3 regions of the Cupriavidus necator N-1 genome follow, and region 2 is predicted to be linked to each of the others. Evidence: predicted binding sites of a transcription regulator. Region 2 holds the regulator's gene; each other region holds the start of a gene.
What was found. Region 2 encodes FNR, which switches genes on or off when oxygen is low (the NO sensors DNR and NnrR bind a similar motif). Its sites were predicted from a motif close to TTGATNNNNATCAA; they were not measured.
Positions count from the first base shown of each region.

Region 1: CNE_RS02735 (universal stress protein) is a predicted target of FNR. The motif match lies at 1,183-1,196, and genes of this name have one in related genera.
Region 3: CNE_RS18435 (OmpW/AlkL family protein) is a predicted target of FNR. The motif match lies at 1,131-1,144, and genes of this name have one in related genera.

Region 1 covers NC_015726.1:560,361-562,622, forward strand. The annotation lists gene CNE_RS02730 (serine/threonine protein kinase) at 1-598, shown strand, start outside; gene CNE_RS02735 (universal stress protein) at 646-1,086, opposite strand; gene CNE_RS02740 (CaiB/BaiF CoA transferase family protein) at 1,435-2,262, shown strand, end outside.
Region 2 covers NC_015726.1:2,293,265-2,295,526, forward strand. The annotation lists gene CNE_RS10800 (sulfite exporter TauE/SafE family protein) at 1-712, opposite strand, end outside; gene fnr (fumarate/nitrate reduction transcriptional regulator Fnr) at 791-1,516, shown strand; gene CNE_RS10810 (hypothetical protein) at 1,578-1,823, opposite strand; gene CNE_RS10815 (membrane protein) at 1,820-2,029, opposite strand; gene ccoG (cytochrome c oxidase accessory protein CcoG) at 2,074-2,262, opposite strand, start outside.
Region 3 covers NC_015723.1:72,119-74,380, forward strand. The annotation lists gene CNE_RS18430 (AMP nucleosidase) at 1-345, shown strand, start outside; gene CNE_RS18435 (OmpW/AlkL family protein) at 423-1,067, opposite strand; gene leuA (2-isopropylmalate synthase) at 1,411-2,262, opposite strand, start outside.

The DNA.
Region 1 (2,262 bases), 1.7 Mb from region 2:
CCAGGCCCGCCCGGCACTGGATCTGGAAACCTTCGGCGTTGCCCCGCGCGACTGGCTGCTCGCCAGCGGCTGCATTCCGGCCGACCTGCTGCCCGCGTGGCAATCGGTGACGGACCTGGCGCTGGACGGCGTGCGCCGCTGCTATGAGCGCGCCGGCGAGGTGCGCCTGCTGCGCACCCATGGCGACTGCCATCGCGGCAATGTGCTGTGGATTGACGAGGACGACGCGCGCGGCGGCACCCATGGCGCGCCGGGCCCGCACTTCGTGGATTTCGACGACAGCCGCATGGCGCCGGCGATCCAGGACATCTGGATGCTGCTGGAGGGCGATCGCGCGGCCATGCAGGACCAGCTGGCCGACATCGTTGCCGGCTATGAAGACTTCTCCGAATTCCAGCCGCGCGAACTGTGGCTGGTGGAAGCGCTGCGCACGCTGCGGCTGCTGCACTACAGCGCCTGGCTGGCCAGCCGCTGGGCCGACCCGGCCTTTCCGGCCGCGTTCCCGTGGTTCGGCACCGCGCGCTACTGGCAGGACCGCATCCTGGAACTGCGCGAACAGGTGGCGCTGATGGACGAAGCGCCCCTGTGGGGCGCCTGAGGTCTACCGGACGGCGCCGCCAGGGCGCCGGTATTCCGCTGCTTTGGTCAGCTCTTCTTTTCCGGCGCCTTGACCAGCAGCACCGGGCACTCGGCCTGCGCCAGTACGCGGCCCGCGACTGAACCGATCACCGCATCGAAGAACGAACCCCGGCCATGCGTGCCCATCACGATGGCCGCGGCGTCGACCGAGCGCGCACAGGCGACGATGCGCTCCGGCGCGAAGCCGTGCAGCGGGTGCCGCTCGAATGGCACCTTGGCTGCGGACAGGATGTCGCAGACCGCCGCCATGGCCTTGTCGCTGGCCTCCTTGTGCCAGTCGTCGATGGTTTCCTTGCTGACAAAGGCGCGCACCTGGCCGCTCACTTCCGGCGCCACATGCACGACATGCACGGTGAAGCCGCTCTGCAGCAGCTTGCCTTCGGCGATAAAACGAGCCGCGGCGTCGCTGAAGGCCGAGCCGTCGGTGGCGAGCACGATATTGGTCATGTTGGGAATCTCCTGGGTGGGGGCTGTCGGCAGACGGTGCGCCATGAGGCGGCACCGCCACTGGAACCATCATGGCACCTAGTGTCCTGCCGGGACCCGATTTAGATCAAGTCGGATCGGATTTATCCGATCCGACCGTGCGATAGCCGGCCGGCCGACGGATTCCGTCAATCCGGCTGAAGCATTTGGCCATTGCCTCGTCAACGCGGTGGCGCGTAGCATGCTCCCGAGCCCCGTGGCAGGCATTGGCACGCCCGCGCTGCCGCAGGCACGGCCCATCCCAGACTAATTCAATGCAGCTGCCCCCGGCCATGGCGCGGGCGGGCGGCGATTCCGGAGACGACGATCATGAGTGAGCGTGGCAACCTGCTGCCCCTGCGCGGTATCAAGGTAGTGGAATTCGAAGGCATCGGCCCCGGCCCGTTGTGCGGCGCGATGCTGGCCGGCCTTGGCGCCGAGGTCACGCTGGTGACCCGCCCGGTCGCGCCGGATGCCCGCCGCATCCTGCGCGGCCAGCCCGTGCCGCCTGAGATGGAGCTGGAGCACGGCAAGCGCGTGGTGCAACTGAACCTGAAGTCGCCGCAAGACGTGGCCGTCGCGCTGGACCTGGTGGCCGGCGCCGACGCGCTGATCGAAGGGTTGCGCCCGGGCGCGATGGAGCGCCTCGGCCTGGGCCCGAAGGTGTGCCATGCACGCAATCCGCGCCTGGTCTACGGCCGCATGACCGGCTGGGGCCAGACCGGCCCGCTGTCGCAGAGCGCCGGCCACGACCTTAACTACATCGCGCTGACCGGCCTCTTGTCGATGGCCGCGCGCGAAGGCTCACTGCCGATGGTGCCGCCGACCGTGGTGGGCGATGCCACCGGCGCGCTTGGCCTGGCATTCGGCATCACCAGCGCCATCCTGAGCGCGCGCGCCAGCGGCGAGGGCTGCGTGGTGGATGCCGCCATCACCGATATCGTCGCCATGCTGGGCTCGCTGGTGCAGGTGTCGCGTGCAGCCGGCACGCTGGGCGGCCCGCAACCCAGCCCCTTCCACGATTCGCCGTTCTATGACGTCTTCCCTTGTGCCGACGGTCGCGCCATCACGCTGGGCGCGCTTGAGCCGCAGTTCTACCGCGAGCTGCTCGAGCGGCTCGAACTGACCGACATCGACCCCGCCGCGCAGTATGACCGC
Region 2 (2,262 bases):
GCACCGCTCGCGCAATGCCAAGGGCGCCGAACGCCATCACCGCCAGGCCGGCCCCCAGGCGCACGCCGGGACGTCGCGACAGCGTACGCAAGTAGCCCGCGAGGCCGGACAGCACCAGCAGATTAGGCAATGTGCCGAGCCCGAACACGCCCATCACGAGTGCGCCGGACGCCGCGTTGCCCGCCAGCAGCGCCAGCGTAAGCGCCCCATAGACCATGCCGCACGGCACCAGCCCCCACGCCAGGCCCACGCCATAACGCCGCGCCAGTCCGCTTCGCGCCCGCACAAACGCCGGCATGGCGCCTGCCAGGCCACCCAGCCGCCGCGCCACCGTTGCGCCGGCGCGCGCCGCCAGCCGCTCCAGCCAGTCGACGGTAAAAGTGTTGCCGCGCAGCAACCGCCAGCCCGACCACAGCAGCATGACGCTGCCCGCGCCGAACAGCCAGCGCTGCACCGGCAGGTAATCCTGCTTCCATGCCGAGGCACCGAGTGCGCCTAGCGCGGCACCAAGAAGCATATAGGTCGAGATCCGGCCCAAGTGCATAGTCAGCAACTCGGCCAGCCAGGCGGCGCGGCTGGGCACCAGACTGATCGTCACCGTCGCGCCGCGGCGTTGTTCCACGGCCAGCGCCACGCCGCCGCACATGGCAGCGCAGTGGACTCCGCCCAGCAAAGCGAGCAGAAAAACGCTGATCAGCACGCCAAATGTCAATTCTTACTCCCTACCGCATCACATCGCACGGTAAAATGTCCTAATCGCGCCCTCGCTGCCATTTCTAGCAGGTTCCAATTGCTCACCTCCATTCCCATTACCGAGATGTCGCCCCGCTGCTCCACCTGTGCAATGGGGCAGCTGTGCCTTCCGGTCGGCATGTCGCAGCAAGACCTCGCCAAGATGGACACGCTGGTACAGGAACGCATCCGCGTGCACAAGGGTGAAACCTTGTATCGCATGGGCGATCCGCTCACCGCGGTCTATGCCGTGCGCTTTGGCACGCTCAAGACCCACGTCACCACTGAAGACGGCCGCTCGCAGATTACCGGCTTCCACCTGCCCGGCGAAATCGTCGGTCTCGACGGGCTGGGCGAGATGCAGCATGCCTCCGATGCCGCCGCGCTGGAAGATACCGAAGTCTGCGTGGTCCGCATGAGCGAACTGCAGTCCCTCTCGGTCGACCTGCCATCGCTGCAGCAGCAGTTCCTGCGCCTGATGGGCAAGGAAATCACGCACGACCAGCTGATGCTGGTCACGCTGGGCTCGATGCGCGCCGAGGAACGCCTTGCCGCCTTCCTGATCAACCTCTCTGAGCGCCTGTCGGCGCGCGGCTATTCGGCGTCCGAGTTCGTGATGCGCATGAGCCGCGAAGAAATCGGCAGCTACCTGGGCCTGAAGCTCGAAACCGTCAGCCGCCTGTTCTCTCGCTTTGCCGAAGCCGGCCTGATCCAGATTCGCCAGCGCCACGTCAAGCTGGTGGACATCGACGGCATCAAGCAACTCTACAGCCGCTCCTGCTAAGCGGCCAAGCGCTGCCAGTGCCGCATCCGGCCATGGCAGCGCAGACCTCACGCCAGTCCGCTCATTCCAGTTCGTCGGTATCGCTGAGCCGCGTCGGCATGGTGTAGAGCGTCAGTCCGCTGGACAACGCGCAGAACACCCAGGCCATCAGGAAGCCGATGGTGTAGACCGATTCGCGGGACGCTTCGATCGGCTGGCCGAAGAAGTTCAGGTCACCGGGATCCACCACCGAAAACACCGTCGCGGTCGCAAAGCCAGCCATCAGGAACGCCGGCCAGAGTACCCACATCAGCCAGCGCAACCTCATGGCTGCCTCGCTGCGGCAGCCTTGGGCGGCGCGGCATCGGCCTTCTCCACCACCAGGCCATGGCGCGTTGCACCCTGCACCGGCATGTCCGGATGCGTGGACGCCAGCCAGATCGTCACGCCGCACGCCACCATCGCCACCAGCGGGCCGCTCATCAATAGCCACGGCCACGGCTCCTTCCACCACGGATTGCCTTGCTGACTCATCTTGCCCCCTTCATCTTGACGACTAAGTCCGCGTCTGCCCAGCTTCACAAATCGCGCGGCACGATGAAACTGGTGGATTGCCGGATTTCGGCCTGCCCCCGCTCCGTGCCTTCGCTCGTCACTGTCACGTTGATCTTGTGCGTGCCCCGCGCCGCGGCCTCGATCGGCACGCGGATCCGGATCGGCAGCAACCGGTTGGACGTCGGCGCCAACGATTCGGCCTGCTTGTCGTA
Region 3 (2,262 bases), on a different replicon from region 2:
ACCGGCACGGTGGTCTCGACCGATGACCGCAACTGGGAACTGAAGTCCAAGTCGCTGTATGCGCGCTTCAACCAGTCGCGCGCGATTGCCATCGATATGGAAAGCGCGGCGGTGGCTGCCAACGGCTTCCGGCTGCGCGTGCCCTATGGCACGTTGCTATGCGTGTCGGACAAGCCGCTGCATGGCGAGCTCAAGCTGCGCGGCATGGCTAACGCCTTCTATCGCCAGCGCGTCAGCCAGCATATGACCATCGGGCTGGAGGCGATCCGCATCCTGCGTGAGAACGGGGTGGAGCAGCTGCATTCGCGCAAGCTGCGCAGCTTTGATGAGCCGGCGTTCCGGTAGGTCCGCATCCTCGCTCATCCGGAAAAGCAAAAGGCCGGCGCCTGATTGGCGCCGGCCTTTTGCATGGCACTGCAGGATCAGAAGCGATACCCCACACCCATGCTGAACAGCCACGGATCCAGGTTCACCTTGGACACCTTGACATCGCCGGCCTTCACATCGCTCGACAGCCAGATCTTCTTGATGTCGGCGTTCAGGAACCAGTTCTTGGTCAGCTTGTAGTCCATGCCGATCTGCAGCGCGGGACCGACGCTCCAGCTATCGAGCTGCAGCGCGTTGTTGGCAATGTTCTCGCCCCAGATGCGGGTGAAGTTCAGGCCCGCGCCGATATACGGGCGGAAGGTGCCGTTGGGAATGAAGTGGTACTGCACCAGCAGCGTCGGCGGCAGATGCTTGAAGGTGCCGACCTTGTTGCCGTCCAGGTAGACGTTCTGCTTCTGCGGCACGGTCAGCACCAGTTCGGCGGCGATGTTCGGCGTGAAGAAGTAGGTGACGTCGAACTCGGGAATCCACTTGTTGTTGACCGTAATGCGGTCCGACGGGCCGACGCCGCCGACGGGGTCGGAGCTCTTGGCCATGTCGAGATAGGTGCCGCGCAGGCGCACCATCCAGTTGCCCTGGGCATCGTCCGCGGCGGCGGCAGGGGTGGCAAAGGCGCCCAGCATGGCGCAGGCGGCGATGGCGGAACAGGTGACCCGGGTGCGAAGAGAGATTGTTTTCATGAGGTTCTGCTTGGTCTGGTATCAAATCCGGATCCAGTTTGGCCGAGCAGGCCGGGCTGGGCTTTGACCCAAAACAAGTAGCGGGGAACGGGGCTGGCTGGGTCGCGCAGGCGCTACAGCGAGGAAGGCGCCACGGTGCCCAGTTGCGCCGACGCTTCTAAACACATGCGGAATTATTCGTGGCGCGGTGCGATGCTGCCCCTTACGCTGTGCGAAAGATCCGAGCACGCCAGCAGCGTGTGCGGATCGGCACCGAGCATGTCGTGGGCGTCCGCAAGGGCGTCTTTCCGGGTGTGCCCCGTGGGGGCGGGGCACACCGGTTTTCTTGCGGCGGCTTGCGGTGTCAGGCCTCGGCGGCCTCTGCTGACTGCGAGGCTTGCGCCACGCCAAAGCCGGCCTGCAGGTGCCGGTTCACGCCCGAGATCACCGCGCGCAGCGAGGCCGTGACCAGATTGGCGTCGATGCCGGCGCCGAACCCTGTCGGCGAATCGCCCACGCGCACTTCCACATAGCAGGCCGCGCGCGCATCGGCGCCGGCGGTCATTGCATGCTCGTGGTAGTCCATCACGCGTACCGGCAAGTCCAGCGCATTGACGAAGGCATCGATGGGCCCGTTGCCGGTGCCGCGCACGCTGCGCTGCTTGCCGTCGCGCACCATCTGCACTTCGATCTCCGTGGCGCCGCCGCTGTCAGACACCAGCTGGTGCGATACATAGCGCAGCGGTGTCTGCTGCGCGAGGTACTCGCGTTGGAACAAACCATAAAGATCATCGGCACTTGCCTCAAGCCCGGTGTCGTCGGTCATGGCCTGCACTGCGCGGCTGAATTCGATCTGCAGGCGGCGCGGCATGTAGATGCCATGCACCTGCTCCAGCAGGTAGGCCATGCCGCCCTTGCCGGACTGGCTGTTGACGCGGATCACTGCGTCATAGCTGCGGCCGAGATCGGCCGGGTCGATCGGCAGGTAGGGCACTTCCCAGATGCTGTCCGGCTGCTGCTGCGCAAAGCCCTTGCGGATCGCATCCTGGTGCGAGCCCGAGAACGCGGTGAACACCAGGTCGCCCACATACGGGTGGCGCGGATGCACCGGCAGCTGGTTGCAGTGCTCCACGCACTGGCGCACCGCGTCGATATCGGAGAAGTCCAGTCCGGGCGCCACGCCCTGCGTATAGAGGTTGAGCGCCAGCGTCACCAG